DNA from 4 places in the Priestia sp. MDV22-iso46 genome. Region 2 is predicted to be linked to each of the others. Evidence: riboswitches for the same ligand, from Rfam matches in the RefSeq annotation. Region 2 holds a riboswitch; each other region holds the start of a gene.
The links. A riboswitch is a leader RNA that binds a small molecule or an ion and turns the genes downstream of it on or off. The one in region 2 is predicted to bind S-adenosylmethionine.
Positions count from the first base shown of each region.

Region 1: linked by a shared signal. The riboswitch ahead of AC4NPH_RS07980 (trans-sulfuration enzyme family protein) and the one ahead of mtnW (2,3-diketo-5-methylthiopentyl-1-phosphate enolase) in region 2 are both predicted to bind S-adenosylmethionine.
Region 3: linked by a shared signal. The riboswitch ahead of AC4NPH_RS21245 (methionine ABC transporter ATP-binding protein) and the one ahead of mtnW (2,3-diketo-5-methylthiopentyl-1-phosphate enolase) in region 2 are both predicted to bind S-adenosylmethionine.
Region 4: linked by a shared signal. The riboswitch ahead of AC4NPH_RS03810 (Na+/H+ antiporter NhaC family protein) and the one ahead of mtnW (2,3-diketo-5-methylthiopentyl-1-phosphate enolase) in region 2 are both predicted to bind S-adenosylmethionine.

Region 1 covers NZ_JBZVWT010000001.1:1,551,153-1,559,296, reverse strand. Annotated here, with positions in the region: gene AC4NPH_RS08025 (YppE family protein) at 1-153, shown strand, start outside; gene AC4NPH_RS08020 (hypothetical protein) at 247-417, opposite strand; gene AC4NPH_RS08015 (YppF family protein) at 543-737, opposite strand; gene AC4NPH_RS08010 (YppG family protein) at 967-1,380, shown strand; gene AC4NPH_RS08005 (hypothetical protein) at 1,412-1,558, opposite strand; gene AC4NPH_RS08000 (CotG/ExsB N-terminal domain-containing protein) at 1,703-2,089, opposite strand; gene AC4NPH_RS07995 (CotH kinase family protein) at 2,261-3,346, shown strand; gene AC4NPH_RS07990 (spore coat protein) at 3,477-4,640, shown strand; gene AC4NPH_RS07985 (hypothetical protein) at 4,705-5,367, shown strand; SAM riboswitch class I at 5,535-5,652, shown strand; gene AC4NPH_RS07980 (trans-sulfuration enzyme family protein) at 5,724-6,869, shown strand; gene AC4NPH_RS07975 (trans-sulfuration enzyme family protein) at 6,853-8,034, shown strand; gene yoyC (protein YoyC) at 8,070-8,144, opposite strand, start outside.
Region 2 covers NZ_JBZVWT010000001.1:1,706,092-1,714,235, reverse strand. Annotated here, with positions in the region: gene AC4NPH_RS08810 (carbon-nitrogen family hydrolase) at 1-251, opposite strand, end outside; gene AC4NPH_RS08805 (pyridoxal phosphate-dependent aminotransferase) at 364-1,536, shown strand; SAM riboswitch class I at 1,667-1,773, shown strand; gene mtnW (2,3-diketo-5-methylthiopentyl-1-phosphate enolase) at 1,853-3,097, shown strand; gene AC4NPH_RS08795 (2-hydroxy-3-keto-5-methylthiopentenyl-1-phosphate phosphatase) at 3,094-3,759, shown strand; gene AC4NPH_RS08790 (methylthioribulose 1-phosphate dehydratase) at 3,756-4,394, shown strand; gene AC4NPH_RS08785 (1,2-dihydroxy-3-keto-5-methylthiopentene dioxygenase) at 4,410-4,925, shown strand; gene AC4NPH_RS08780 (sugar ABC transporter substrate-binding protein) at 5,048-6,124, shown strand; gene AC4NPH_RS08775 (sugar ABC transporter ATP-binding protein) at 6,141-7,646, shown strand; gene AC4NPH_RS08770 (ABC transporter permease) at 7,643-8,144, shown strand, end outside.
Region 3 covers NZ_JBZVWT010000004.1:64,407-72,550, reverse strand. Annotated here, with positions in the region: gene AC4NPH_RS21280 (acetyl-CoA C-acetyltransferase) at 1-581, shown strand, start outside; gene AC4NPH_RS21275 (acyl-CoA dehydrogenase FadE) at 605-2,389, shown strand; gene AC4NPH_RS21270 (arsenate reductase family protein) at 2,505-2,861, shown strand; gene gcvH (glycine cleavage system protein GcvH) at 2,997-3,380, shown strand; gene AC4NPH_RS21260 (YusG family protein) at 3,460-3,705, shown strand; gene AC4NPH_RS21255 (toprim domain-containing protein) at 3,887-4,237, shown strand; gene AC4NPH_RS21250 (thioredoxin family protein) at 4,252-4,551, shown strand; SAM riboswitch class I at 4,732-4,839, shown strand; gene AC4NPH_RS21245 (methionine ABC transporter ATP-binding protein) at 4,971-5,996, shown strand; gene AC4NPH_RS21240 (methionine ABC transporter permease) at 5,989-6,657, shown strand; gene AC4NPH_RS21235 (MetQ/NlpA family ABC transporter substrate-binding protein) at 6,675-7,511, shown strand; gene AC4NPH_RS21230 (carboxymuconolactone decarboxylase family protein) at 7,634-7,999, shown strand.
Region 4 covers NZ_JBZVWT010000001.1:725,796-733,939, forward strand. Annotated here, with positions in the region: gene AC4NPH_RS03795 (transcriptional regulator SplA domain-containing protein) at 1-112, opposite strand, end outside; gene AC4NPH_RS03800 (LacI family DNA-binding transcriptional regulator) at 197-1,156, opposite strand; gene AC4NPH_RS03805 (hypothetical protein) at 1,281-1,409, shown strand; gene AC4NPH_RS03810 (Na+/H+ antiporter NhaC family protein) at 1,449-2,759, opposite strand; SAM riboswitch class I at 2,846-2,952, opposite strand; gene AC4NPH_RS03815 (ABC transporter permease) at 3,054-3,821, opposite strand; gene AC4NPH_RS03820 (ABC transporter ATP-binding protein) at 3,814-4,725, opposite strand; gene AC4NPH_RS03825 (YtoQ family protein) at 4,896-5,336, shown strand; gene AC4NPH_RS03830 (Ger(x)C family spore germination protein) at 5,490-6,701, opposite strand; gene AC4NPH_RS03835 (spore germination protein) at 6,685-7,812, opposite strand; gene AC4NPH_RS03840 (spore germination protein) at 7,816-8,144, opposite strand, start outside.

The DNA of each region.
Region 1 (8,144 bases), 150 kb from region 2:
CCAAAATATATTCATGTGAATCAAGTAGAGACGTTAAAAGAAAATTTACAAAACGTTGTACTACAGTCCTTTTATCCTGAGACGCGAGAAAAGCGATTTAAAAAGATGTATCACTCAAATAAGTATGTGCTCGAGTCGATATTGAATAATTAATCCCGGCCTTCCGTTGAGACTTATAAGGTGGGGATTTTCTATGTATGCCTAAAGAGCAAACTCTTTAGGCATTTTATCATTATCAATAAAAAGTTAATCAAAATCTTTTTGAGATTGGATAGAAACAGCTGGGTGATCTTGTGAAGCGACTGTATCGATATGATAATCAACTTTTTCAGTATGTTTAGAAGCAACGGCGTTATTTGTTTTAGTTACTGCACTTTGTCCTTGCTTTTTATGATCAAAATGTTTTCCACGACTCATAAGATAGACCTCCTTTATTGAATACTACGTTAAAGCTTTTATAGTATAAACAAGTCAAAACAGAAGTATGTGTCCACTTTATAGGAAACAAAGAAACCACCGATTTCTCGATGGTAGTAAAAAAATTAATCATCTTGTGCACTAAAATCGGGCTTAGTAGCTCCAATTTGTTCGAGTTCACGTACAGCGGCTTTGTAATTCATAGGAGTTAAAAAACCTTTTAAATACTGCTGCTGAGCAAAATCGAGTAATTCATTACTTGACTGCGGCTCATACTGTTTCACCGCAATAAAAGCTTCTTGAAGTTCGTTCACATACATGTAAATTCCCTCCTAATCCCCATTTGTGCCACTACGTATCGTAGTATCACTTGTTCTTATCGTACCATATATTTAAATAATCTCGTTTTTTTGAAAAATTTAAACTTTCGACAGAAACCTACATATTTTTGAATGTGTTTTCCAAAAGTACAAGTAGACGAACGTCACCTCTTATTTCTGCATACATACTATATATTATGTAATATTAAAAAGGAGGTATTGATTTTGCATGTATACAAGTAAGCATTATCCGTATTATGAGCAACATCAACCAGAACGTTTTGATTTAAGTCAGGTACATCCATTTCCGCAGTATCATCAGCAGCCATGGACGGAAGCTTATATGCCGCAACATCCGTACGCTCAGCAACAAATGCCTTTTGGTCCTCAGCAAATTCCCTATATGAACGGAATGTACCAGCAGCCTATGTACAATAATGCAGGTGCGCCTTTTAATCCATACCCTAAAGCTCAGCAACAAAAGCCCCAGCCTTCTCAATTTCAGTCATTAATGTCTCAGTTTAAATCGAGTGATGGCAATTACGATATGAACAAGATGATGAATACTGCGGGGCAGATGATGGGAGCCATGAACCAATTAACATCCCTAGTAAAAGGGTTTTCCGGGATTTTCAAAGTATAAGGACTAGAAGGTGTTTTCTAGTCCCTGCTTATTATTTTTTCTTTTGATTTTTCAAATAGGTTTCTCCAAAAAGTGTAAATACTTCATTGTAAGTTAATCCAGACTGAGCATTTAAACGTTTGACTTCTTCGATATCTGTTGTTGATGAAGTTGAAATTTGATGCTTGTTTTTTTTCATAAAACCTCTCCTTCTCTATGTAAAATGAATAACATCCCATCTTAGTATATTTCCAAATGTGCCCCTTCTATAAGTGGAAAAAAACGCCGAAGACACTCATGGTTCTTCGGCTTTTTTTGGAATAAAGATGAGTATTTAGAGAAATTAAGAACGGCGAGTAGAGCGGCGAGAGCGACGAGTAGAACGACGAGAACGGCGAGAGCGACGAGTAGAACGGCGAGAGCGGCGAGTAGAACGACGAGAGCGGCGAGTAGAACGGCGAGTACCGCGGGTAGAACGACGAGTAGAACGGCGAGTACCGCGGGTAGAACGACGAGTAGAACGGCGAGTACCGCGGGTAGAACGACGGGTAGAACGACGAGTAGAACGGCGAGTACCGCGAGTAGAACGACGAGAGCGGCCAGTACTACGAGAAGAGCGACGACGTCTTGTTAGTGGGCCGGCAGTTGGCTCTTGAAACATAAAAGATTTCAGTTCTGTACTTTCTAGGGCTTCAGCAGCCTCTTTAATTTTTTCAGCTGTAATATGCAATCCAAAAACCTCCTTGTCAATTGGACTAGGTCTTGCATTAATAGAATACGCGACGATGCTTGTCTTTGATATAAGTCAAAAGTGGAGTTTAAGGAAATAGTTGATATGATGGGGTATCATGGAGAATTTGCTCTTCATATACTTTAATAATTGAAGAAAGGTGGTCGAGTAATGAAGCAAAAAGAAATTCCTCAATACGCTCTGTTTGTGAATGTAAAAGATTTAAAGGAAATGCAAAGAGATATTTGGTCAGAAGAAGCTGTTCAGGCAACGATGAAGTTTAACAAAAAACGCTACGATATTGATTTGTTGCTAAGAGGCTCCCATATTCGGAAGATGAAGAAAAAGTCATATTATATTGAATTCTATTCTCCGAAAATATTTCAGCGTGCCAAAGAAATACACCTAAACGCTGAATATAAAGATCCATCGCTTATGCGCAACAAATTGTCCCTCGATTTTTTCTCCTCCTTAGACGTTTTATCTCCTCAGTCTCAGTTTATAAACCTCACAATTAACGGTAAAAATGAAGGAATATATCTTCAGCTCGAATCGGTAGATGAACTATTTTTGAAAAAAAGAAATTTGGCGGATGGATCCATATTTTATGCAGTAGACGGAGATGCTAATTTTTCTTTAATGAGCGACTTAGATAAAAAGCCGAAAACAACTCTGCTATCAGGGTATGAAGATAAAGCAGTGAAACAAGGAGATGAGGAAAAATTAGAGCAGTTTATATTTAATCTTAATACGTGGACAAATACAGAATTCGAACAGAATATTGAGAAGTATCTGCACGTCGACCGCTACTTATCTTGGTTAGTTGGTATTATTTGTATGCAGAATTACGACGGTTTTGTTCATAATTATGCCCTCTATCGAAACCATGAAAGTGGACGCTTTGAACTGATTCCATGGGATTATGATGCGACTTGGGGAAGAGATGTAAATGGAAAAGTAATGGAAGGGGATTACGTCCGTGCACAAGGATTTAACACGCTTACCGCTCGCTTATTGGCAGTAGATAGCATTAAAAAACGTTATATTAAAAAGATGAACAATGTTCTAAATAATCAATTTACAGTGGAATATATGAAACCCATCGTCTATCAAATGCACGAAGAGCTTAAGCCTTATATTTTGAAAGATCCTTATGTAAAAAACAATATAGAACAATTTTATGAGGAGCCGGCATTTATTTTATCCTTTATAAAAGACCGAACAGCATATATTAAAAATAATCTTCTTGCTTTTTAGATACCATAGAATGATAGGCAGAAGTGGAATTTGTTAATAATAGGCAAATGTACGAAATCAATAGCTGTACATGATACGTATATATACAGTATGAATGACCAATATGGATGACTAACAAGGAGGAAAAAGAATGGAAAACTATTATTATTATTATGGGCAAAATCAAGGTCAAGATTCAAATCCAAACCGAAAACGCAGCCACAGCAAAAATGCAAATCGAACTGATAAAGGCTATTCTTCGCAGTTTAAACCTTTAAAAGGAAGAATGGTGACTGTTTATCGAGGAGGTCCTGAATCAAAAACAGGTTATTTACTTGATGTTCAGTCTGATTATTTAATATTAGCAGTAGAAAACGATAACAATAATAACAATGATGAAAATAATAATGAGGGAAATAGCAACCAAAACAACCAAAACAACCAAAGTAACCAAAATAATCAAAATAATCAACAAGAATATACTGTTGTATATTATCATTTATCCCATGTTAAGAGTATTACGGAAGATGCTATGTCAAATTCAGCACAGACGTTTACCGGGTTTGATAATGACGGTACTTTAGAGTTGTATAGAGGCAAGACATTTGCTAGTACTTTATCATTACTGAAAAGTAAATATGTTCAAATAAATCAAGGGGGTCCTGAGAAAAAAGCAGGCCAGCTCCTTGACGTATTAGGTTCGTCAGAGTCTGCTTACCTTGTATTACTGTCGGAAGATGATGGTATCGTCTATATCAATGTTGAACATGTAAAAAGTATAAGTGAATATCAAAACAATAATAACAATAATAATAACAATAATAACATTCAAATGAATAATCAATTTGCTACAAATCAGGAACCAACTTATATGAAATCAAAAAACTTTAATAATTTATTTACTCATCTATCACACAAATGGGTATCGATCAACGGCGGCGGTCCAGAAGCTGTAGAAGGTGTATTGGTGCAAAGTCGGAATGGTACTTTTACCCTTGTTCAGGACAATCAAGTATTACGCTTACAGCCAAGACATGTTAAAACCATTTGTGTAGGAGCAAAAGGATCTTTTAAACAAAATAATAATCAAGATGATGAGCAGAAAGAGGAAAATACAAATGCTGAAGACGGAGGATCAACGGAAGGCGTTCCAGAAGGTCGTACAGGAAAAAGCCGCCGCACAGGTTCACACTCGTCAGGAAGAAGCCGCCGCACAGGTTCACACTCGTCAGGAAAAAGCCGCCGCACAGATTCACACTCGTCAGCGTCAAGAGAGCAAGTCATCCAAACAAAAAATTATCGTTGGAAAGCATAATGAATAAGAACAAAAAAGGTGCTTATAAAGCACCTTTTCTGTCATATAGGAAAGAGGGAGGAGAATGAGTATAAATCGTTATATTAATAAAATTGTAGAAGTAGATATTTCAGGGAAAACTAAGTTTATTGGCAGACTTGTTGACTTAGGGTTAGATGTCATGATTTTGTATAATGGACATGATTATTTGTATATTCCTCTTTTACACATGCATCGTTTGCGAGAAGTATCAGAAGAAGACTATACGGTTTTACGTGAAATAGAAGAGAACTTGATAGAAGAAAGTCAGCGAATTTCTTATCGTAATATTTTACAGCAGGCAAAAGGGAAATTTATTGAAATTTATGTAACGGGAGGGAAATCATTGCATGGCTATATCACAAGCGTGCTGAATGATTATCTTGTGTTTTATTCTCCAGTGTATAAAAATGTCTTTGTTTCTCTACATCATTTGAAATGGCTTACCCCTTACAGTAATGAGTTAACCCCTTATTCTTTAAGTGACAAAGAGCTCCCGGTAAGGCCCGCCTCTGCACCTTTTGTCAGAAACTTTGAAGAGCAGCTTAAAAAATATGAAAATCAACTGGTCGTATTAGATTTAGGGGATCAATCAGAAAAAATTGGCGTACTTAAAGAAGTTTCTAATAATATTGTTGAACTAATTACGGCAAATGGAGAAAGTATGTATTGGAAGTTAGCTCACGTAAAATCTGTGCACTTGCCTTAGAAAAAGAGACCTGGCTGTCGTCTCTTTTTTTTATGTGCTTATCAGGATAAGTATATTGAATAAACAAATGAGATGATTTGAATTTTTTAGAAAATTATGTTGACAATAAAGAAAATCTTTATTAAAGTTATTAACAACAAACGTTAACCACCAACAATTATATAGAACTCTTATCAAGAGTGGCGGAGGGACTGGCCCTGCGATGCCCGGCAACCATCAAATGAAACATTCATTTGAACGGTGCTAATTCCTGTGGAACATCAGTATTGTTCTAACAGATGAGAGAAATCGTGTATAAACGAACACTCTTCCATCTGTGAAGAGTGTTTTTTATTTTGAGTTAAGGAGAGAAATAGATGAAAATTGAAACTTTATTAGTTCGTTCAGGAGTAGGTCGCGACCCTTCAACAGGTTCTATTACAACACCCATTTATCAAGCATCAACATTTGCTCATCCTGCTTTAGGGCAAAGTACAGGATTTGACTATGCACGTACGGCAAATCCTACTCGTACAGCATTGGAAGAAGCAATTGCTGCTTTAGAAAAAGGAGAAGTAGGAGTAGCATTTGCTTCAGGAATGGCGGGCGTAATGGCAGTTTTAGCACTATTTAAAAACGGAGATCATTTAATTGTATCAGAAGATTTATACGGAGGAACGTACCGAGTACTAAATGAAATCTTTTCAGAGCAAGGAATTACTGTTTCGTACGTCAACACAGCCCATCTCGAGCAAGTAAAAGATGCGCTTCGTCCCAACACGAAAGCTTTATTTATTGAAACACCTACAAATCCAATGATGCACGTGACTGATTTGCCCGAAGCAATTGCGTTAGCTAAACAGCATGATTTGCTTACTATCGTTGACAATACATTCATGTCCCCTTACTATCAGCGTCCTTTAGAGCTTGGAGCAGATATTGTGATACATAGTGCGAGCAAATACATTGGGGGGCATAATGATGTAGTTGCTGGTCTTGTAGTCGCTCGATGTAGTAGCTTAGGAGAGAAAATTCGTTTTTATCAAAATGCAGCTGGGGCAATCTTAGGTCCACAAGATAGCTGGTTGTTGTTGCGCGGTGTTAAGACGCTAGCGCTTCGTATGGAAAAGCATAACGAAAACGCACTGAAAATTGCAAATTGGCTTACTGCTCATGATCTCGTAGAAAAAGTGTATTACCCTGGTCTTGAAACACATCCAGGCTATGAAATCATGAAGAAACAAGCGACTGGATTTGGAGGCATGATTTCTTTTGCTGTCTCACACCCTGACATCGTGTCCACGCTTTTGGAAAATGTTAAAGTTATTACATTTGCAGAAAGCTTAGGAGGCGTGGAAAGTTTAATGACATTCCCAGCTCGTCAAACACACGCTGATATTCCCGAGGAAATTCGAAATCGTGTTGGAGTAACAAACTGTTTACTGCGATTATCAGTTGGAATTGAGCACGCAGATGATTTAATTAAAGATTTGAAGGAGGCATTTGATGCATACCAACAATAATAAACATAGATTCGGTACGAACTTAATTCATGCAAATACAGGAATTGACGGTCATTTTGGAGCGGTTAACGTACCTATTTATCAGGTATCTACATTTAACCAAGAAGATGAGACGAACAACGGCCGCTATGACTATTCTCGTTCAGGAAATCCAACTCGTGAGGCTTTAGAAAACACCATTGCTCAGCTAGAAAATGGATACGCTGGTTTTGCTTTTTCATCAGGTATGGCTGCTATCTCATCGGTGTTATCTATTTTTGAATCAGGGGATGAAATTTTAGTTTCACACGATACGTACGGCGGGACATATCGTGTATTAACACGGTTATTTTCAAAGTTTGGTATCAAAACAACTTTTGTTGATACAACGAAGGTTGAGAAAGTAGAAGAAGCAATCACAAAAGATACGAGAGCTATTTATATCGAAAGCCCTTCAAATCCATTTTTACAGGTAACGGATATTAAAGCAGTAGCAAGTTTGGCGAAGGAGCGCAATCTCCTTACAATTGTGGATAACACGTTTTTAACACCTTATCTACAGCAGCCGATTGACCTTGGTGTAAATATTGTGATTCATAGTGCTACAAAATATATCAGCGGTCACAGTGACGTCATTGGCGGTCTAGTTGTGGTAAGCGATGAAAAGCTAGCAGAAGAAGTAAAGTTTGTACAAAATGCTTTTGGTGCTATCTTAGGACCACAGGATTGTTTTTTACTGCTTCGAGGAATTAAGACATTAAAAGTTCGTTTAGATCAGCAGTTAAAAACAGCGCTGCAGTTTGCAAAGTGGCTTGAAGAACAATCTCTAGTAAGCTGTGTATACTATCCAGGCTTAGAAAGTCATCCAGACCACAAGCTGATTTCAGAACAAGCAAATGGATACGGAGCTATGATTTCTTTCCAAGTACAGGATGAAAAAGTAGCACGACATATTTTACAAGGAGTGAAATTGGCTTCAATTGGCGTTAGTCTAGGTGCAGTTGAATCCATTCTAACGCATCCTGCAACAATGTCTCATGCAAGTATCCCAAAAGAAGTACGTGAAGAAAAAGGAATTACTGATTCACTTCTTCGCCTTTCAGTAGGGTTAGAGGAATTCGAGGATTTGAAGCAAGACTTTGACGCCGTTTTTCAAAGCTTAGAAGAAAAAGCGTTAATTAAATAAAAAAAGGACTTCCATCAAGGAAGTCCTTTTTATCGTTATATACAGCTATCTAAAAGGTTTGTGTATAGGGACGTAAGCGCAACTTTTTCATCAGAGGAGAGATTGCTGTT
Region 2 (8,144 bases):
GAACCTGCCACAATATTTACTTCGTTTGTTTTAGCAAACTGAGAGATTAATTGCTTGGCTTGCTGCCCTTCATCATCTGCAATTTCGTCTAGCCGCGTCAAATCATAAGCTGTATCCCATAGCTCCGGAAGCACAAGGATATCAGGGTTTTCTTTCAAGGCTTCCGTCATTTTTTGTTCGATATATTTTCGGTTTTTAGTTGGATTTCCAAACGCAATATCAAGCTGCAAACACGTAATTTTTACACTCACTTTATCATCCGTCCTTTTTTTAGTAGTTGAAAAAAATGACTTTACAAGTTGAGTATTACAATATATTATTTGTGACTAGAATTTCAAGAATTTTTTGAGAAGGTGTGCGATGATGAAACAATTTGAGCAATCGGAACTATTAAAAAGTTTACCAAAACAATTTTTTGCATCACTTGTAGGCAAGGTAGGAAAAGTAATGGCCCAAGGGCACGACGTTATTAACTTAGGGCAGGGAAATCCTGATCAGCCTACTCCTTCACATATTGTAGAAACACTGCAAAAAGCAAGTGCTAATCCTATGCATCATAAATATTCTCCATTTCGGGGGCACCAGTTTTTAAAAGAGGCCGTGGCGACTTTTTATAAGCGAGAATATGGCGTTGATGTGGATCCTGAAAAAGAAGTAGCGATTTTATTTGGCGGAAAGGGTGGACTTGTTGAAATCCCGCAGTGCTTGTTAAACCCTGGAGATACGGTGCTGGTTCCGGATCCTGGATATCCTGATTACTGGTCTGGAGTAGAGCTTGCAAAGGCAAAGATGGAAGTGATGCCGCTCACGGCTGAAAATCATTTTCTACCCGTATACGAAGAGATAAGTGAAAGTGCTAAAGAACAGGCAAAACTCATGTTTTTAAACTATCCGAATAATCCTACTGGTGCAGTGGCAACGGCAGAATTTTTTGAAGACACCGTGGCATTTGCTGCCAAGCACGATATTTGTGTGGTACACGACTTTGCCTACGGAGCAATTGGATTTGATGGTAAAAAGCCAATCAGCTTTTTACAGACTTCCGGTGCAAAAGAGACGGGAATTGAAATTTATACTCTTTCTAAAACGTATAACATGGCGGGATGGCGAGTTGGATTTGCTGTAGGAAATGAAAGTGTAGTAGAAGCTATTAATCTTCTTCAAGATCATATGTATGTCAGTCTCTTTGGGGCGGTTCAAGAGGCAGCAGCCGCAGCTCTGTTGGAATCTCAACAATGTGTGAATGATTTAGTTAAGCGCTATGAATCTAGACGCAATACCTTTATTCAAGGGCTTCGAGAAATTGGTTGGGATGTTACATCTCCAGCAGGCTCCTTTTTTGCATGGCTAAAAGTTCCTAAAGGATATACTTCCGAACAGTTTTCAGATTTACTTCTTGAAAAAGCGCACGTTGTAGTTGCGCCTGGTGTAGGCTTTGGAACATATGGTGAAGGCTATGTGCGCGTAGGACTGCTGACGGATGAAGAGCGCATGAGAGAAGCTGTATCTCGAATAAAAAAATTGAATTTATTTTAAAAACGCATTGACAACTCTTTTTGAGTTGGCTTAATATGTAAGAAGTTAACGAGATTAATAACCTATAAATCCTAGCGGTATTTTTTATTTAGTATATAATCTACGAATTCAATTTAAATAAATAGCAACTTTCTTATTAAGAGTAGGTGGAGGGACTAGCCCGATGAAGCCCGGCAACCGACTTAACGCATGTTAAGCACGGTGCTAATTCTTGCAGCAGCAGCTGAGAGATAAGAAGAGCAACGAAAGCCTCTTCTTAATCACAGAAGAGGCTTTTTTATTAACGATATTAAACAGCAAGGGAGTTTTTAGCATAATGAGCGAAATCGTTGCAAGCTACTTACTACATGATAATAAAGGGAATTTTCATAAAAAAGCGGAAGGAATCGCTTTAGGACTAACCGTCGGCTCATGGACAGATCTGCCGCTTTTAGATCAACAGCAGCTTCAAAAGCATAAAGGGCGCGTCGTGTCAGTAACTGAGCTTCAAGATTGCGAACGTGTAAACGGATATTTAGGCGGAGAAATTAAGCAGGCTATTGTCAAAATTGCTTATCCAACTGCCAACTTTTCAAAAGATTTACCGGCTATTTTAGTTACGGTTTTCGGAAAACTATCACTTGATGGAAAAGTGAAATTATTAGACTTGGATTTTCCTGATGAATTATTAGCTGAATTCCCAGGACCGCGCTTTGGAATAGAAGGTATCCGAGAGAAATTAGGCGTTTATGACCGTCCGCTTGTGATGAGTATTTTTAAAGGCGTGATTGGAAGAGATATGACGTACTTAACAACTCAGCTGCGTGAGCAAGCGCTTGGCGGAGTGGATTTGGTTAAAGACGACGAGATTTTGTTTGATAGTGAACGAACACCTTTTGAAGCTCGTGTTACAGAAGGGAAAAAAGTACTGAATGAAGTATACGAAAAAACGGGACACCGCACGCTGTATGCTGTTAATTTAACGGGACGAACGTTTGAATTAAAAGAAAAAGCGAGAAAAGCAGCTGAGCTAGGAGCCGATGCTCTTTTATTCAACGCATTTGCTTACGGGTTAGACGTACTGCAGGAACTTCGAGAAGATGATGAAATTAACTTGCCGATTATGGCACACCCAGCTGTTAGCGGAGCGCTTACGCCATCAGAATTTTACGGTTTTTCAAATTCATTACTGCTTGGAAAGCTATTGCGCTTAGCCGGAGCAGATTTTTCACTGTTTCCATCACCATACGGAAGCGTAGCGCTTTCTCTTGAAGATACGACAGGCATTGCCTACGAATTAACGCGTCCTGTATACAAATATAAGCAGTCTTTCCCGGTTCCTTCAGCAGGAATTCATCCTGGAATGGTACCGCAGCTTATGAAGGACTTTGGAATCGACAGCATTATTAATGCAGGAGGCGGAGTTCACGGTCATCCAGACGGAGCTATCGGAGGAGGAAAGGCATTCCGTGCGGCGATAGATGCAGTACTCTCTCATCAAACACTAGCCGAAAAAGCGGAAGAATCAAAAGAGTTGCAAAAAGCCTTAGAACTATGGGGAACAGTAGAGGTGAAAGCATGACATCGTTAAAAATCTTTTGTGACTTTGATGGAACAATCACAAATAGCGATAACATTATTGCTATTATGAAGCAATTTGCTCCTCCGGAGTGGGAAAGTATTAAAGACGACGTGTTGGCACAGCGCGTCTCCATTCAAGAAGGAGTAGGGCAAATGTTTGCCTTGCTCCCCGTGGAATTAAAGGAAGATATTATTTCTTATATTTTAGAGACGTCTGCTATTCGAGATGGATTTGATGATTTTATTGCCTATACAAAAGAGCACCATATTCCGCTTTATATTGTAAGCGGAGGAATTGACTTTTTTGTAAAACCACTTTTGGGAAATCGAGTTGCAGAGGAAATGCTCTACTGCAACGGATCTGATTTTTCCGGTGAGCGCATTTCCATTACGTGGCCTCATACATGTGATAAACAGTGTACAAATAACTGCGGCTGCTGTAAGCCAACGATTATTCGCCATCTTGCAGATGAAAGAGATCATACGGTTGTTATTGGCGATTCCATTACGGATTTGCAGGCTGCCAAATTAGCTGATACGGTCATTGCACGTGACTTTTTAATCAAAAAATGTGAAGAGCTATCTCTACCGTATCGTCCTTTTTCTACTTTTTATGATGTGATTCATCATTTACAAGAATTAACAGAAGAGGTGAAAGCATGAGTATCATGGCTCAGCAAAGATTGCATGAGCTTGCGGATATAAAAGATGAGCTGGCAGAGCGCGATTGGTTCTTCGGTACAAGCGGAAACTTAGCAATTAAAGTGGATCAAAATCCGACAACTTTCTTTGTATCAGCAAGTGGAAAAGACAAAAGAAAACGTACAAATGAAGATTTTTTATTAGTTGATCAATACGGAAAGCCTGCAGAAGACACGCATTTAAAGCCTTCTGCTGAAACGCTTTTGCACGTTAAGATTTACGATTTAACGAATGCTGGGTGCAGTCTTCATGTACATACAATCGACAACAACGTGATCTCTGAACTGTACGGAGATGAAGGCGTTATTTCATTCAAAGGTCAAGAAATTATTAAGGCGCTAGGCATTTGGGAAGAAGATGCGGAAATTACTGTTCCGATTATTCCGAATTACGCAGATATTCCGACACTAGCAGAAGAGTTTTCTCACCATATAAAAGGCGACCAAGGCGCGATTTTGATTCGTAACCACGGAATTACAGTATGGGGGAAAAATGCATTTGAAACAAAAAAAGCGCTAGAAGCCTATGAATTTTTATTTAGCTACCATATTAAACTACTGTCACTTAAAGGCCTTAAGCCAAAAGTGCATTTATAAAAGGAGGAAGCAACAATGGCGCAAATTCGCTTACATGTAAACAATAAAAGAATTGAAACTCAAGAGGAAGTATCAGCTTTTCTGGCAAACAATGAAGTTATTTATGAAAACTGGGATATTACAAAACTTCCAGAAAATCTTCGTGAAAAATATGATTTAACTGATGAAGAAAAAACAGAAATTTTAAACGCTTTTGGTGAGGATATTAAAGATATTTCTGAACGCCGCGGCTATAAAGCTCAAGATGTTATCTCGCTATCGGAATCTACACCAAATATTGATGAATTGTTAAAAAACTTTCAGCGCAAGCATATTCATACAGATGACGAAGTTCGCTTTATTGTAAGTGGTCATGGAATTTTTGTTATTCAAGGAAAAGACGGCGAATTTTTTGATGTTGAATTAGAGCCGGGCGATTTAATTTCAGTACCAGAAAACATTCTTCATTACTTTACACTAATGGAAGATCGTAAAGTAGTCGCTGTCCGAATTTTCGTGACAACTGAAGGATGGGTACCTATTTACGCATAACAATTACTTGTAAAGCATAGGTCATCATCACCCCGCTTTTACATCTAAAAGCGGGGTATTCTTTGGATTATTATAAAACTAACTATTTTTATGTGAATAATAAGTTTAATGGGAGGAACACCATGAAAAAGAGTAAAAAAATGCTGTGGCCACTTACTTTGCTCGTGCTTCTAGTCTTTGCGCTGGCTGCCTGCACGAAAGAACAGCCAAGTCTAAACGAGAAAGCACAGGCAGCTCCAGCGCAGCAAGCGGCTTCTGCTAAGCCTGTACAGCAAGAAGGAAAAAAGGTTACGAAAGATACAAAAATTGCGCTTATTTCTGAATTTACGTCAGGCACTCATGCTGCTCAATATATAACAGGTGTGACAAAAGCGGCTAAAAAAGCAGGAGTACAGCTATCCGTTTCTGATTCAAACAATGATCAATCCAAAATGGCTGCTTATTTAGACACGGCTATTAACCAAAATGTTGACGGTATTATGATTGACCACGGCCGGGCTGAAACTCTTGAACCTGGTGTGAAGCGCGCGATTGCAAAAGGAATTCCCGTTATTGCAACAGACGTAGAATTAAAAGTAGAAGGCGTTACAACCATCGATCAAGACGATTATATGCTTGCGCTCCAGGGCTTGAAACAAATGATGCAGGACATTAACGGAAAAGGAAACATTGTATATGCGTTTGTTGGAGGCTTTGCGCCGATGGAAAAGCGTGACAGCATTTATAAAATTATGATGAATCGCTATCCAGATGTAAAACAAATTGCCACGTTCGGAAGCGCAACGGACAATACCTCATTAGACACACAAAATAAAATGGCAGCTGTGTTGAAGCAGTATCCAAATAAAGGAGACATTGCGGCCGTTTGGGCACCTTGGGACGAATTTGCAAAAGGAGTAACGAGAGCGATTAAAGAAGCAGGACGAGACGAGATTAAAGTGTACGGAGTAGACTTATCTGATGAAGATTTGCAAATGATGCAGGCAAAAAACAGCCCGTGGAAAGCGTCAGCTGCCGTAAATCCAGCTTCAGTAGGAGAAAAGCAAGTTGATCTGCTTCTTAAAAAGATTTCCGGTCAAGAGATCCCTCGCTATTATTCCTTTGATCCCGTTTTAGTAAAACAAACAGATTTGCCTAATCAAACGATTAATATGGATCAGCTTAGTCAGTACGTAGAAGAATGGGGTAAAAAAGAATAGAAGTGGAGGGATAGAGATGACGAACGAGCTTTCAATGAAGAACATTATAAAAAACTTTGGTTCTTTTCAAGCCCTGAACAAAGTTGATTTTACTGTTCAAAAAGGGGAAATTCATGCTTTATTGGGAGCCAATGGTGCTGGTAAAAGTACGTTGATGAAAATATTGTGCGGAGCTTACGACGAATACGAAGGAAAGATCTACAAAGACGGAGGTGAAATCTCCATTTCTTCTCCTAAAGAAGCTAAGCGCCACGGCATTGGCATTGTGCATCAAGAAGTCGATGTAGCGCTGATTCCTTCGCTATCAGTAGCTGAAAACATCGTGCTAGATGTGCAGGCTTCTAAGAAAAGTAAGACATTTGTAAACTGGAAATCTATTTATAAAAAAGCGGAAGAAGCTCTTGCTTTACTTGGTTCTTCTCTATCCGTTAGAAAAAATGTTGTTGATTTAACTCTATCAGAGAAGCAGCAGGTGCTTATTGCACGTGCAATTGTACAGAACGTTGACTATTTAATTTTGGATGAACCAACCGCACCTCTTAGTGTGGAAGAGACGAAACAATTGTTTTCTGTGATGAGAGAGCTGAAGAAAAATGGAGTAGGTATTATTTACATTTCACATCGTCTTCAAGAAGTGGTAGATATTTGTGACCGCTTAACGGTTTTAAAAGACGGACGCTATGTAGCCACAAAAGAAACTTCACATACCTCGATCGAAGACGTGATTACACTTATGTTAGGAACGGCTTCTGTAAAGCAGTGGGTCAAAAAATCAGTAGAAGTAGGAAACCAACTTTTACACGTAGAAGCATTATCTCTTCCAGGGCGGCTTTCTAATATCTCTTTTTATGTAAAAGAAGGAGAAGTAGTAGGTATTGCAGGGCTTGTGGGAGCAGGAAAAACGGAGCTTTGCCGAAGTCTATTTGGACTAGAGCAATATGTGAGCGGCAGCGTTCGGTTAAAAGACAAGAAACTAAAGTTGAATAAGCAGCCGTATTATTATATTGCACAAGGTCTTTCTCTTGTTCCTGAAGAACGAAGAAAAGAAGGGATTTTTGTTCATGAATCGATTGCGGATAACTTAGTTTTGCCAAGTCTGTCCCGCTTTACAAATTATTCGTTTCTAAAGCGAGGAAAGATCAAAGAAAAAGCGCAGAAAACGACTGGGCAAGTTGGAGTAAAGTCTCATTCTATCGAGCAGTCAGTTGGAACGTTAAGCGGTGGAAATCAGCAGAAAGTAGCAATCGGAAAATGGCTTGTTACGGACTCTGACGTACTGTTGTTCGATGAGCCAACTAAAGGGGTCGATGTAGGCTCCAAGCGAGAGATATTTGATTTAATTACAAATCTTGTGTCACAGCAAAAAGGAGTTGTTTATGCAACCTGTGAATTCGAGGAGCTGCTAGGGGTAGCGGATCGAATTTATGTTATGTACAACGGAAAAATCGTGAAAGAATTATCCAAAGAAGAAGCAACTAGTGAAAAATTATTTTATTATACAGCAGGAGGAGTAAAAGGATGAGTGCGGAGTATGTAACAGAACCTGTAGCGAAACCAAAGAGAAAAATAAGCGTTTTCGATTTTTTTTATAAATATGGGACAGTCTTAATGATTTTTATTATTATGATTATTTTTTCCATTGCCACACCTAACTTTTTAACAGGAGAAAACATTAGTGATATCCTGCGCTCTATTTCCATTGTTACCTTAATCGCGCTTGGTGTAACGATATCGTTAACCGTCAACGGACTCGATTTATCTGTAGGGTCTACGGCTGGATTAGCCACTATTTTATCAGCCTCTATGCTTGTTTTACACAGACAAGAAATTGCAGTCGCTATCATTGTTCCGATTATTGCATCGCTTCTTATCGGGTTAGTAAATGCTTTTTTAGTAGTGAAAGTAAAGATTCCTGATATTTTAGCTACTCTTTCAATGATGTTCATCGTACAGGGGATTTTATTAACGTATACAAAAGGCTCAGCTATTTATACCAATATGCCTTTACCAAGCGGAGACA
Region 3 (8,144 bases), on a different contig from region 2:
ATGAAAACAATAAGCTCCGTGAACAAAAGCTGATGTTCTCTCAAGATGAAGGAGTTCGTCCTGGCACAACTGCGGATGTATTAGGGAAACTTCGTCCAGCTTTTTCGGTTAAAGGATCCGTAACAGCTGGAAACTCTTCGCAGACAAGTGACGGAGCTGCATCCGTTTTTCTAATGGATAAAGAACAAGCTGAAGCAGAAGGGTTAAAGCCTTTGCTTAAGTTTCGCTCATTTGCAGTTGGAGGAGTTCCGCCTGAAGTAATGGGGATTGGCCCGGTAGCTGCCATCCCTAAAGCTCTTAAACTAGCAGGGCTGGAGCTTTCTGATATCGGATTGTTTGAATTAAATGAAGCATTTGCTTCTCAAGCACTTGGCGTTATTCGTGAATTAAATATTAATGAAGATAAAGTAAATGTAAACGGAGGCGCTATTGCCTTAGGTCATCCATTAGGCTGTACCGGAGCTAAGCTGACTCTTAGCTTAATGCACGAAATGAAGCGTCGAAATGAGCAGTTTGGAATTGTCACGATGTGTATTGGCGGAGGAATGGGAGCTGCTGGTGTATTTGAATTGTTAGCATAATCATTTCAAAGGGGGATATGAACATGTCAAATAGAACAAAACAAATGATTAAAGGTGGAAGCTTTTTAATTGAAGAAGGCGATGCAAGCCGTGTCTACACGCCGGAGGATTATACATCTGAACAAAAGATGATTGCCAAAACGACAGATGAATTTGTAGAAAATGAAGTCCTTCCACAAGTGGAATATTTAGAAAAGCATGAGTTTGACCGTTCTGTCAAGTTATTAAAACAAGCTGGTGAATTAGGGTTACTTGGTGCAGATGTACCGGAAGAATACGGCGGACTCGGTTTGGATAAAATTACCTCCGCTTTAATTGCTGAAAAAATGTCTCGAGCAGGCGGGTTTTCCATCACTCATGGTGCTCACGTAGGAATTGGGTCATTGCCAATCGTCTTATTTGGAACAGAAGAGCAAAAACAAGCATATTTACCTGCTTTAGCAGTTGGGGAAAAAATAGCCGCATATGCGTTAACAGAACCTGGTTCTGGTTCCGATGCCCTCGGTGCTCGCACAACAGCTCGCCTTAACGCCGAAGGCACACACTATGTGTTAAATGGAGAAAAGCAGTGGATTACGAATGCCGGATTTGCTGATGTGTTCGTGGTGTATGCGAAAATCGACGGCGATAAATTTTCTGCTTTTATCGTTGAACGCCAATTCCCAGGCGTTTCGGTTGGACCGGAAGAAAAGAAGATGGGAATCAAGAGTTCATCAACAAGAACGTTGATTCTTGAAGATGCGCTTGTTCCAAAAGAAAACGTGTTAGGTGAAATTGGAAAAGGCCATGTGATTGCGTTTAACATTTTAAATATTGGGCGCTATAAGCTTGGAGTTGGAGCAGTTGGAGCAGGTAAACGTGCGTTAGAAATTACGTCTCAATATGTTAACCAGCGTCAGCAGTTTAAAACGCCCATTGCTAAATTTTCATTAACCCAAGAAAAGTTAGCAACAATGGCTTCTAAATTGTACGCAACTGAAAGCTCCGTCTATCGTACGGTAGGACTTTTTGAAGACCATATGGGCCAGCTTTCAGAAGAACAGCAAAAAGACGGAAAACAAATTGCCGCTTCCATTGCTGAATATGCCATTGAATGCTCATTAAACAAAGTGTTTGCCACGGAATCTCTTGACTACATCGTAGATGAAGGGGTGCAGCTTCACGGAGGCTATGGTTTTATGAGCGAGTATGAAATTGAGCGCCTGTATCGTGATTCTCGCATTAACCGTATTTTTGAAGGAACAAATGAAATTAATCGACTCTTAGTACCAGGCACATATTTACGCAAAGCGCTAAAAGGAGAGCTTCCGCTGCTTCAAAAAGCACAAACGCTTCAAGAAGAATTGATGATGCTTATGCCGCAGGAAGTAGGAAATGAGCCGTTAGATCAAGAAAAAATGCTTGTGCAAAATGGGAAGAAAATTGCGCTCTTGCTTTTAGGTCTAGCTGCACAGAAGTATGGTAAAGAATTAGAGAAAGAACAAGAAATTCTCGTTAATATTTCCGATATGATTAGTAACGTATATGCAATGGAATCCACTGTTTTACGTACTGAAAAAGCAATTTCCAAAACAGGTGCAGATCAAAACAGCTTGAAAGTAAAATATACGCAAGTATTTTGCCAAGAAGCATTTAATCGAATTGAAGCAGATGCAAAAGAAACGTTAATTGGCGTTGAACAAGGTGATACGCTTAGAGTCATGCTTTCGTCTCTTCGCAAGTTAACGCGCTATACACCAATCAATGTGATTAGCGTAAAGCGTGAGATTGCAAAAACGCTTTTAGAAGTAGAGAAGTTTACAGTTTAAGGGAAAAGGAGCTCGCTTCGCGAGCTTCTTTTTGTTTAAGAAGCCTCTATCTAGGTAAATGATAAAGGATGTGTTAAAATACGAAAAAAGCTTAAAATAAAGGGTGGTTGACGAAATGTCATTATTTTTTTATTCATATCCAAAGTGTGGTACGTGCCGAAAAGCAAAGAAGTGGCTGGATGATAACGGAGTAGCGTATGAAGAAATTCATATTGTAGAAAACCCGCCAACAAAAGAGCAGCTGCAATCTTATTATCAGAACAGCGGCTTAGAATTAAAAAAATTCTTTAATACAAGCGGTAAAAAGTATCGCGAATTAGGGCTTAAAGATAAAGTAAGCAGTGCGAGTGAAGACGAACTTCTGTCTATTCTTGCGTCAGATGGCATGTTAATTAAACGTCCGCTGCTAACAGATGGACAAAAAGTAACGCTTGGCTTCAAAGAAGAGCAGTTTGAGGACGTATGGAAGTAAGTTTTCAAATAGAAAATTTTTACCTTTTACGTTACACTGTTAATAGGAAGTTATTTTAGGTTGTAGAAAGTGTTCTCCACGTTGAAGGCGCTTTTTATATAAACAAATTACGATACATATTTTGGAGGGATTAAGATGAGTACACCAAAAGATTTGCGTTATTCTGAAGAGCATGAATGGGTAAAAACAGAAGGAGACGTTGTCCGCGTAGGTATTACGCATTTCGCTCAAGCTGAGCTTGGCGACATCGTATTCGTTGAACTGCCAGAAGTAGGAGCAACAGTAGAAGCTGACGAGCCGTTTGGTAGCGTTGAATCAGTAAAAACAGTTTCTGAGCTTTATGCACCAATTAGCGGTGAAGTTGTAGCAGTCAACGACAACTTAAGCGATAGCCCTGAGCTTGTTAATGAATCTCCATACGAAGAAGCATGGATGATTACAATCAAACCGTCTGATGCTTCTCAAGTAGACAAGCTAATGACAGCAGAGCAATACGAAGAAATGACAAACGAAGGATAATATTCCTCCATAAATTGTCTTTATGAAAAGTTTTTGACTGGACACTCTATTAGTAAACAAGCTAAAGGAGTGTCTTTTTATGTTTGAAAAACAAAAAATGGACGTTACAGATCGCGTTACAGCTAAATTTCATGACGGCGGCATGAAATTATATGTTGATAAGCAGCCAATTGGTGAAGTTAGTTACGGAACAAGCGGCAATGAATACCGCTTTGAAGAAGGGTATTCGCAAGAAAATAATAAGTTCTACCAATATACGGATGTACAAAAGCAAGGTGAAACGCAAAAATATACAGACTGCGACGAAGAAGCAGGATGGTGCTAAACAGTGGCAACTGCCGCTGTTTTTCTTGTTTTATGGAAACAATATGGCCTAAGCTGCCTTTTAAAACAGTTCTTTCTTGCAAATTTCTTTTAAAAAACAGGTGAACTGTGATACATTAACGAATATTGTATAGCATAAAGAAATGATGTTACTATACAACTGACGATTATGGGTGATGAAAATGGGGCTAATTGAAATCGAAAAAGTAATTATTGTCGAAGGAAAATCAGATAAAAAACGTATCCAAGATATCATTCGAGAACCAATTGAAATTATCTGTACAAACGGTACGATTAGTTTATCAAAGCTGGATGAAATTATTGACTTTACGTTTAACAAAGAGGTATACATACTCGTTGACTCTGATGATTCAGGGAATAAGCTAAGAAAACAATTTAAACGAGAGCTTCCGGAAGCAGAGCATCTATATATTGATAAAATGTACCGAGAGGTTGCTGCTGCCCCTAGACATCACATAGCAACAGTATTACTGAGTGCCAATATCGATGTTAATGCAGAATTTTTAACATAAAAGGAATGAGCAACATGCAAGAATGGAGCGAAAAACAGCTTGACGATCAGTTAAAAGAAGGACAAAGAGCGTTTATCTTTTTCCATACACCTTTTTGCGGGACATGTCAGCTGGCAAAAAAAATGTTAACCGTAGCAGAAGCGATGCTGCCCGGTGTGACCATCGGAATGAGCAATTTAAATTATATGCCTTCAAAAGCAGAAGTATTTTCAATTGAAAGTGTACCTTGTTTGATTGAAGTGAAAAATGGCGAAATGGTAAAAAAACTCTATGCGTTTCATTCTATCGAGCACGTACTTGAAGAGCTTCGATAATCAAACGTTTGTTTAAAATGAAGAAATTGAAAGAGAGCAAACCGTTGGGGCTGTTGAAATCTTGGGATATTATCCCAAGAACAAAATCTGTTGACAGCCTATCTGACACATGCTAAAATCACACTCATGAATGTTCATAAATGAATGAATATTTCCCAAAAACAAAATAATTGTTGCGAACTCTTATCAAGAGAGGTGGAGGGACTGAGCCCTGTGAAACCCGGCAACCGTCAGACTAACTGAAATGGTGCCAATTCCTGCAAAGCTATGCGCTTTGAAAGATGAGAGAAAGGATTAAATATCGAGCCTTTCTGTCATGCGCAGAGAGGCTTTTTTAATGAGGAAAATTGTTTTACGGCTTTTTCATCCTATAGGGCAACCTAACATAATTAAGTTTTTACTAAAGAAGGTGAAGAAATATGATTACATTAACAGACGTTACAAAAATTTATCAGGCTAAAAGCGGTCAAGTAACAGCTGTTGATAATGTGAATCTAACCGTTAACCAAGGTGAAATTTACGGAATTATTGGTTATAGCGGAGCGGGGAAAAGTTCTTTAATTCGCTTGCTAAACGGGTTAGAAACACCAACGACAGGAACGGTCGAAGTAGCAGGTAATGATATTGGAAAAATTAAAGGCGGAAAACTCAGAAAAGCTAGACAAGAAATCAGTATGGTGTTTCAGCACTTTAATATCTTGTGGTCGCGTACGGTGCGAGAAAATATTGCCTTTCCGTTAGAAATAGCAGGGATCTCAAAAGAAAAAAGAATGAAACGAGTAGACGAGCTTATCAAGCTAGTCGGGCTTGAAGGGCGTGAAAATGCTTATCCATCACAGCTTAGCGGTGGACAAAAGCAGCGTGTTGGTATTGCTCGAGCGCTAGCCAATAACCCAAAAGTATTGCTGTGTGATGAAGCAACATCAGCGCTTGATCCTCAAACGACAGATTCCATTTTAGATCTGTTAGTAGATATTAATGAGAAGCTAGGGTTAACCATTGTATTGATTACTCATGAAATGCACGTTATTCGTAAAATTTGTCATCGGGTAGCCGTTATGGAAAATGGGGCAGTGGTAGAAGAAGGACAAGTGCTAGAAGTATTCAGAAAACCTAAGCAGCCGATTACAAAACGATTCGTTCAACAGATTTCTGAACCAGAAGAAACGTTTGAAACAATTGAACAAGTACAGGAGTTATATCCAAGCGGGCAAATTATTCAGCTGACGTTTGTTGGCGGAAAAGCAGAGCAACCGCTCATTACAACGATTTTAAAACAGTTTGATGTAACGATTAATATTTTGCAAGGAAAGATTTCTCATACACAAACAGGTTCATACGGAACGTTGTTCGTTCATTTAGACGGAGAATTAACAGAAGTTGAAAAAGTCATTGCATACATTCATGAGCAGCAGGTAGAAGTGGAGGTAATGACAAATGCTTGAGAAACTATTTCCAAACGTTATTTTAGATGATTTTATTCAAGCGACAAATGAAACACTATATATGACGGCTATTTCAGTTATAGCCACGTTTGTTCTAGGTATTTTATTAGGCTTGCTTTTATTTTTAACGTCCAAAGGACAGCTTTGGCAAAACAAACCTTTATATGCCATTGTGTCAGCAGTTGTAAATATCTTTCGTTCCATTCCATTCATTATTTTAATTGTTTTACTGATTCCATTTACCAAAGCATTGGTAGGAAGTATTTTAGGCGCTAATGCAGCGTTACCTGCTCTAATTGTTGGAGCAGCACCATTTTACGCGCGTCTTGTAGAAATTGGTCTGCGTGAAATTGATAAAGGTGTTATTGAAGCTGCTAAATCAATGGGAGCAACAACAAGCACTATTATCTTTAAAGTGCTGTTACCTGAATCGCTGCCAGCTTTAATTTCTGGTTTGACGGTAACGACGATTGCGTTAGTCGGCTATACGGCAATGGCGGGTGTGATTGGAGCTGGAGGTCTCGGGAATCTTGCATATTTAGAAGGATTCCAGCGCAGTCATAATGATGTAACGCTAGCTGCTACGATCTTAATTTTGATTATTGTATTTATTATCCAACTTATTGGAGATGCGATTACTGCAAAAATTGATAAAAGATAAAGGGAGGATTATTTATTATGAAAAAATGGCTTTCGGCTTTAGCACTAACATCTGCGCTAGTAGTAGGATTAGCTGCATGTGGATCTAACAATGGATCAAAAGATGAAAAGAAAATTGTTGTGGGTGCATCTAATACGCCTCATGCTGAAATTTTAGAACAAGCAAAACCGATTTTAGAAAAACAAGGAATCGACTTGGAAATTAAAAAATTCCAAGATTACATCTTACCGAACACAGCTCTTGCAAACAATGAAATTGATGCAAACTACTTCCAGCACGTTCCTTATATGAATTCAGTGCTAAAAGATCACAAGGGTGAAAAAGGGTATGATTTTGTAAGTGCCGGTGCCATTCACATTGAACCAATCGGTATCTACTCTAAAAAATACAAAAGCTTAAAAGATCTTCCGAAAAACGGCACAGTTATTATGCGTGATGCAGTAGCAGAGCAAGGACGTATTTTATCGATTTTTGAAAAAGCCGGCGTAATCAAATTAAAACCAGGCGTAAAGAAAATAGATGCACAAATTAAAGATATCGTAGAAAACCCGAAGAATTTAAAATTTAAAGCCGATGTTGAAGGCGGATTGTTACCTCAAATGTACAAAAATAATGAAGGTGACGCTGTTGTTATCAATGCTAACTATGCTATCGATGCTGGCTTAGATCCAGTAAAAGATCCAATCGCAGTGGAAAGTAAAGAAAATAACCCTTATGCAAACATCATTACGGTTCACAAAGGCGACGAAAATAAAGATACAGTGAAAGCTTTAGTGAAAGTTCTTCACTCTAAAGAAATTCAAGACTACATTAAAGAAAAATACAAAGGCGGAGTACTGCCGGTAAATAAATAATAGAAGAAAAGCGCTTGCCCACTCTGGGCAAGTGCTTTTTTTGTATGCGGGAAAACGAATAACTCTTATTTTTCTCACGCATACTAACCGTGAAAACTTTACTGATGATGGGAGCTGACGTTATGCAGCAAGAAGCACGTCATTCAACTGAGCAAGCACTTCATGATTATAAAATGGGTGTTGGGAAATTTAGTGAAAAATTGCCGGAAGTAACAAAAACGTTTAATGCGTTTACTGAAGCATGTTTTGGAGAAGGTTCTCTTTCTAAAAAAGAAAAGCAGTTAATCGCGTTAGGAATCAGCGTAGTAGCTCAAGACGAGTACTGTATGATTTATCATACAAAAGGCTGCATTGATCAAGGTGCAACTGAGCAAGAAATTTTAGAAGCATGCGGAGTGTCAGCAGCATTTGGCGGAGGCGCAGCGATGAGTCAGTCCGTTACGCTTGTCCAAGAGTGTATTTCAGAACTGACTAGCCACACGCACTAAGTAAATAAAGTGGGTAAAAAAGCTTGTCTTAGAAGGCTCTATGGAGTCTTTTAAGGCAACTTTTTTATGAGTGGATTTAGTCTTGAAAAACGTACATAATGGTTTAAAACCTTTTGGGTCAAAAGGTTGCTATAAGTTTTCATTT
Region 4 (8,144 bases), 980 kb from region 2:
GATGTTCAACAATTTCAGCTTGATTAATATTTGCAACGTTTGCCGTATGAGGATTTCGGTAAATAACAAATACTTGATCTCCCACTTGATATTCTTTTTTCTCCACGATCATCATCCTTTTCTTTTTTCTTTACTCGTATGATGTCCGCTTTTGCTCATTTTATCCGGTAAAAACCCTCATAGCATCATCAAGAATTCATACGCTTTTACGCTCAATAAACCGAAAAGGGAGCTCAATTTTCTGAGGAACCTTGCTTCCCACTAATGTAAAAAGCGTTTCGCCCATTTCCTTAAGAGGAAGTTCTATCGTTGTTATTTGTAAATAAGAAGAAAGCGGATGATTATCAAAACCAATGATAGCTAACTCACCAGGAACTGAAATACCCGCTTGTTCGCACTGAGCTTTTATTCCAATAGCTACTTGATCATTTGTTACTAAAAGCGCCTGAGGCCGATTTTTCATCTGCACTAGTTTTTCCACCACTTTTTCACCATCTGTCACGTTCAAACAGCCTTGAAAAACCCATTCCGGATGATAAGGCTGATTTATTCTTTCTACATATTCTTTGTATGCTTGTTGCCGCTGCAGGCTATTTGTACCCGTCATTCTTCCAATACAGTAGCCAATATCCGTATATCCTTTTTCTTTTAAATACATAAGCGCCTGCTTAAAAGCTGCATAATGATCAACGTATACGGAGCGAATAGAACGATTCTGTACGTTTTCGCACACGGCTATCGGCCCGTGCTGCTGATAATATTCAATCGTGCTCCAGCTGCTTGCTCTAGAACAAATAATCACTCCATCAACTTGCTTTGTTTTCAGCATATGAAGCGCTTCTTCTTCTTTTTTCACATCATAGTTCGTCTGACAAATAACAAGCTGATACTGCTTTTCTAACGCTTTAGATGCCACTCCTTCTAAAAGCAGACTAAAATACGGATGATTAATAAAAGGCAAGACGACGGCAATCATATTTGTTTTCCCTTTTGATAAGTGAACGGCATTAATGTTTTGTTCATAATTAAGTTCGTGAATAACCTGCTCTACCAGCCGGCGTTTCTCTTCTTTTACATACGGATGATGATTTAGCACCCGGGATACAGTCGAAACAGATACACCCGCTTTTTTTGCGATATCTCGGATATTTGTCATGTTTTCACCTTTTTCTCTTGCGCTGAAACGCGTTTCATACTTTATTCTCATTATAAAGTGAAACAGCAAGAAGCTAAACCCGTTACCATCGTGTTTTTATTCATTTACGTAAGGAGGTCATTTCATGGGTATTTTATTATTTATTTTATTATGCGGAATTGAAATTGGAGGAGCGACTTATGCACTTAAACAAAATGAGACGCTTTGGAAGGAGTTAGATGAAGAAAAGCCGACTGATTTTTTCAAACAGTAAAAAACCCTTAAAAAGAACATTCTTTTTAAGGGTTTCATATTACGCAGCTTCTTTAGATGACTTAGACTTTTTATTTAAACGAGGAAATCCAATTACAATCGCAATGATTCCGCAAACCGCTGTTAACATTGGATAGAATGTAAATGGAATAATCTCAATCGGTGAAACTTTAGCAAACCCTGCTGCGAGAAGCATTTGTGCGCCGTAAGGGATAAGCCCTTGAACGCTGCATGAAAACAAGTCCAGCAGACTGGCTGATTTACGATTATCAATTGAATACTTATCAGAGATTTCTTTTGCTAACGGACCTGCTGTAATAATTGAAATCGTGTTATTAGCCGTCGCTAAATTAGTTAAACTTACCAGTCCGGCGATGCTGAATTCTCCGCCTTTTTTTGTTTGAATGCGTCGTGTTAATAAATTCAATAAGAACTGAATACCGCCATTATAGCGAATAAGCTCAACCATTCCGCCAATTAACAGAGATAAAATAATTAACTCTGACATTCCGCCAATACCTTCTGTCACAGTTTTAGCAAGAGAAGAAAGCGTGTAGCTTCCGTCAGCTAATCCAATCACGCCGGCTAGCACAATTCCTCCGGTTAAAATGCTTAATACGTTTGCACCAAATACTGCAGCAATGAGTACGCCGATATAAGGCAAGATTTTAAACCAGCTGAAATCTTTAATTTCTACTGATGACGTGTTTCCTAGCGTCATTACAAGCAATAGAATCACTGTAACAATCGCTGCAGGAAGTACGATAAAAAAGTTTACTTTCAATTTATCTGTCATATTTGTTTTTTGCGTACGAACTGCCGCAATCGTTGTATCAGAGACAACAGATAAATTATCACCAAACATTGCACCGCCAATCACACCGGCTATTGCCAATGTAACAGAAACATGCGCTTGCTCACTGATTCCTACAGCGATAGGTCCCAGCGCAGCAATTGTTCCCATTGATGTTCCCATCGAAATTGAAATGAATGCGCCAATAACAAAGATTCCTGCTACGACTAAGCTTTGCGGAAGCACAGAAAGCGCTAAGTTTACCGTTGAATCCACAGCTCCCATGCCTTTAGCGACTTCAGAAAAAGCACCTGCTAAAATAAAAATAAGCACCATAATAATGATATCAGGATGTCCTGCTCCTTTAGCAAAACGCTCCACTTTTACATTAAGTGAATCTTTGCGGTTCATAGCCAGCGCCACAATGGCTGCAATGATAATGGCTACTAATACAGGCAGCTTATAAAAGTCTCCCGTTATAATTCCTGATCCGACAAACAGGACTAAAAAGACGCCCAGCGGTAACAGCGCCCAGCCGTTTCCTTTTTGTTGTTCCATTCTTAACACCTCTTGTTTACGTAATAAAAAAAGACCTCTTCTTATTGATAAGAAGAGGTCTCTTATTTTGTATCATAAGATTACCCTTCTCATCTTCCAAACGAAACATCGTCTGCTGGATTTGGCACCGCACTGCGTACAGCCAGTTGCCGAGACATCATAGGGCCAGTCCCTCCGTCTCTCTTGATAAGAAGTTTATAGTTGTTTTAAAAATAGTCTTTCACTACTGTAATCTCTTTTTATTTAATTGTCAAATGCTATTTCAGAAAAATATATAGTGCGAAAATTCTCACATCAATTAGCTACGTCTCGTTTTAAAAACGCTGCCCAAGCTACGCCCATAAAGAAGACAAAGTGTGCAACTAAGACGAAGATTGAAAATGGAATCGTCATGCCGTCAAACATCGTCTTCATTCCGTCCATATACTGTACAAAGTTCGTGTTGGCAAATAATAAAAATTTCCCCCACCATAAACCTAGCTCTGATACTAGTCCTGTTACAGCTTTTGCGCCGATACTTACGACAATAGCCAGACTGGAAGCAAGCGCGCTGTTTCTAAATAAAGACGACAGCATGAATGCGAACGTCATCATCATAAACGTTTCCATATACGCACTGTCATACGTAAGCGTAATGTTTTTAAGCAGCTGCGCATCTCCTTCTAGACTGGTAAATCCAAAGAACAATGCTCCCCATACAAACGAAAAAAGCAAATAGCTCAGTAAATAATACAAGCTAATTAAAATGAGGGTTAGGTACTTGGATGCTAAAATCGTTGAACGTCTAGCAGGGCGAATTAAAAGAAGCTTAATGGTACCTGCCTCAAACTCTTTTGCAACCATTGACCCTCCAACAGCAAGAGCAAAAAATTGAACGAGAATCAGCATACCTGAACTAAATGACAGGAAGTTCAAAATGTTGTCTTCTGTTCCTGCACTGTTTGCTACTTTCTTCATTAATAGAGCCATACAAAGAGTCAAAATACCGATGGTAATAAACGTGATTTTTGTACTTCTTTTGTGAAACCATTTCATGTGTTCATTTTGAATTAGCTTAAGCATGGTGCTCTCCTTCCGTAACGGACATAAACGAATCTTCAAGCGTCTCATACACAGGAGTGATTCGGTAGACTAAAATATCGCTGTCCACTAATTTTCTATTGACAGCTGGAATTTGCTCTTTCACAATTGCTACGTCAATAATATTTGATCTCATCGTTACTTCAAATTCTTGTGATAAAAATTCCGCTGCTTTTTGCGCGTCAGACACCTCAAATTCTACAAACATTCCTTGATCTTGGCGATTTGGAGATAGATCTTGAACGGCTTTTAACTCACCGTCTTGAATAATGCCAACGCGGTCACATAGTGCTTCTACTTCTTTTAATAAGTGGCTCGCGATCAAGATCGATATTCCTTCTTCCCTGCAAAGCGTTTGTAAATATGTACGAAACTCTCTCATTCCCGCTGGGTCTAGACCATTTGTTGGTTCGTCTAGTAAAAGCAATGCAGGCTTATGTAAAATAGCTTGAGCCACTCCTAAACGCTGTCTCATCCCAAGAGAATACGTCTTCACTTTTGCATGAATGCTGTTTTCAAGCTTTACTAAAGCAATGACTTCATCCAAGCGTTCTGATGTGATGCCTTCATGCATATTAGCAAAGTGTTTTAAATTTTGATAGCCCGTCAGATAATCATAAAACTCAGGGTTTTCAATAATCGCTCCAATTGATTTCATAGCTGATGTAAACTGTTCTTTTAAAGGAAACCCATTGACGGTAATTGTTCCCTCTGTTTCTTTAATGAGTCCTACGACGGTACGAATTAGCGTTGTTTTTCCAGAGCCGTTCGGGCCAAGCAATCCGAAAATCTCACCGCGCTCAACCGATAAGGATACATCATGCAAAATGGTTTTCTTCCCAATTACTTTACTGACATGATCTACTTGTAGCACTGTTTCTGTCATCATGTACATCCTTTCTTTAATTAGCAATACGCCTTCTATTGTTTCTCTTTTTTAACTATTTGTCTACTATAACCTTATTTTTGGAAAAGTAGCCCATTCAAATCATTCGTATTATCCGCTTACATTTGATAAAATAAAACAAACTTTAGTTAGAGGAGGACTTCTACATAATGAACTTAACCGTATACCTTGCCGGGCAAATTCACGATAACTGGCGAGACGAAATTAAAAACCAAGCAGAACAATTAAACCTTCCCCTTACCTTTGTCGGTCCCATGACAGACCATGACCGCTCCGACAACATTGGAGAAGAAATTTTAGGAAAACAGCCTAACGCTGTCTTAAAAGATGAAGCTGCTTCTCAAATTAATAATTTACGTACGCAGGTACTCCTAAAAAAATCTGATGTGGTTATTGCTTTATTTGGCGAAAAATACAAGCAATGGAACAGCGCAATGGATGCGGCGACAGCCATTGCATTAGATAAACCGCTAATTTTGGTTCGCCCTGAAAAACTGCATCACCCGCTTAAAGAACTGTCAAACAAAGCCCAGGTTGTAGTCGAAACGCCAGAACAGGCTCTTCAAGCATTAGCTTATATTTTTGAATAGCAAATAAGAGCTGTCGGTTCTGGACAGCTCTTATTTTTCATTTATCCCTCAAGCTCATTACTAGGGGAAATATTTTTTTAGCAAGCTCTAAGGCTATTCCTTTTAGTTTCTTTCATTTTCAACATCAAAACAAGCAAAATTGTACTTAGCTACTCATTTTTTTGATCCTGACGTTCCATAATCTTTAATCATTAATTTTACATCATAGTTAATTGGAACTTCACTAAATGTTTGATCCCAATTGTCTTTGACCCTCATCCATACTCTGGGCCTCTTAATTCTCAATTGATTTCCGAACCCGGCCACATCGACTTTATATTCTTTTTGCATTTTTTCTACCGTGTTTCTTACGAGGTGCTTCACTTTTTTTTCTGAGTTTTTTTGCACCTTATGTAAAAATTGATTTTCTAAAGGATTTCCTGAGACCACCCAATTTTCAGATAGCCTTCCCTCGGATTCAATATGCACATTGAAGGAGATGCTATTTCCTTTAACATGAGGTTCAATATGACTTTTCATGGATTCTATTTCGTATACAATCAGCTGACCGGTCTTTTTATCAAAGCTTTTCACTAGCCCGCCTTTCCCTTTTCCTGTGATCCAAGTCAGACCATCTAGTTCTTCTTCATTCAAAAAACCGATCATTTTGTTTGTTTTCCCTTTAATTATGGCAGCACCAGCAAATTTGATTTCCCCATTTGCCGATAATACATTTTGCAATAGAAAACTAGTCCCTGATTCAATATTGCTCTCTAATTTAATGAGCGAAGTGGGAGGTAAAATTCTTGTTGTTCGATAGGCATTTTCCACCATTCCAGCCAAACGAAATGCCGGGATCTCTCCTGCTGTCTTCGATTCTAGCCCGTCGCTAGCTCTCCCTTTACTAATAAGTACAAGACAGCTTGGTCTAATCTCGTTATCACGAAGAAACTCATTCACTAATTTTCCTAAGCTATACGTTCTTGCAAGAGCCTCGCCAATAATAATTACTTTTAGATGTTGGCTGGCAATCGAAGTCTCTCTTCTCAATGATAATTCACGGGTCATTTGATGAATAGAATCTCCCGTTTCAGCCATATTCACGTAAGCCTTCTGCTGAGATCCTCCTTGGACAGTTGTTGAACTTGCCACTTGCGGGGTGATCAGTTGGTAGGTTGACGTAATCAAGTTCCGTTTGGGATACTCTTCTTGTTCATCAAATTCTTTTTCAGTCATGGACTTGTTAGCTTTATCAAGAGCCATACCTACTCCTAAACTTCGTTCTTCAATTTCATGACTGCTCCAACAGCCCGCCAGAGGAAAGAGCAAAAAAACAGAAAGCAAAACCGATAAGAAGAACCGTACGTGATTAGAGACTTGTCTCATACTTTTTCCCCTTTATTTTTGAAATGATAAGAAGCAGTACCGGTAAAAAGCCAAATAAAATCAGGGCAGCATTGCCAACCATATCTCCTAATTTAAATACATCATTGATATTTCTAGGAACCATGGAAATGAGATAAATAACTGGAAGCACACCATACATAAATGGATGGATATTTTTTTTGAAAAGCTGAGACAGTCCTAATGAAGCAGCGTAATGGTTAACATTAAAAGAAGTAAACATTTGCATAATCCATACCACCAGCAACAAGGAATCAAAGCGTTCAAAGATTAACCCAGTTAATTCATAACTTCTTATCAAATCAAGCGTAGGCCACGTTCTCGTAACCACTCCATCCACTGAGAACGCTCCGATAACCATCACGACGGTAATAACATAAAGAAGCAAAGGAATCGCAGTACCAACTAGTACAGCTTTTACTGCTTTGTTTGGTTCTTTCATAAATGCCAATATTAAAAGCATGAATTCAGGCCCAGTAAACGCAAGAGCTGTTGTCCTTATCCCTTTTAACACCGGCGTAATACCTGAACCTAGTACCGGGCGCAGATTATCCACTTCAAATATTTTGATACTCATAAAGGCAACAAGTAAAAAAAGAATAACCGTAATAGGTAATATAATTTCAAATATACGGGCAATTGGATTTATTCCCCCTCTTATCAGATAGAGACTTGCCCACATAAATGGCATGATTATAGCCCATTTGGGAGTTCCCTCCAACAACAGATATCCAGTTACCTCTGCCAATGAACGAGCATGAAACCCACCCAGCGCCAAAAAATAACCTATCATGAGGAAACTAAATAACTTGCCTATCCATTTCCCTACAATTTCTTGGCTGTATTGATAAAAGGTTTTTTCAGGGAAGCGTTGACTTAATTTCACCATGATTACCCCTGCTATCATGGTGATTATCCCCCCTAAAATAACAGTTAGCCAAACATCTGGTGTTTTCACTTTTTCCGCAGCTGCCCGGGGCAAGGTAAGAATCCCTGTTCCAAGGATAAAGTTGGTAATAATAATAGTTGTTTGAGGCGTCGTAATACGATCTTTTGAATTTATCATTTCTAACGGCCCATTTCCTTTCATCATAAGCTACCCTTTTCGCAGAGGATCTTTGGTGTGCATCATCTTTGGACGTCGTTTCATCATCATCAGAGGCATACGGACTACCAAGTCTTTCCATTCACTTAAACGATAAGGAACAGCTGGACTCATATAGGGTACGCCGAAACTTTTTAGTTTCACTAAATGGCTCATCATAAAAAGGAAAAATAAGATGACGCCATATAATCCAAGTATGGCAGCACAAAGCATGGCTACAAAACGAAGAATACGCAATGTGATTCCTACACTATATTGCGGAATAGAAAACGATGAAATGGCAGTTAACGCCACTACAATCACCAAAATAGGGCTAACGA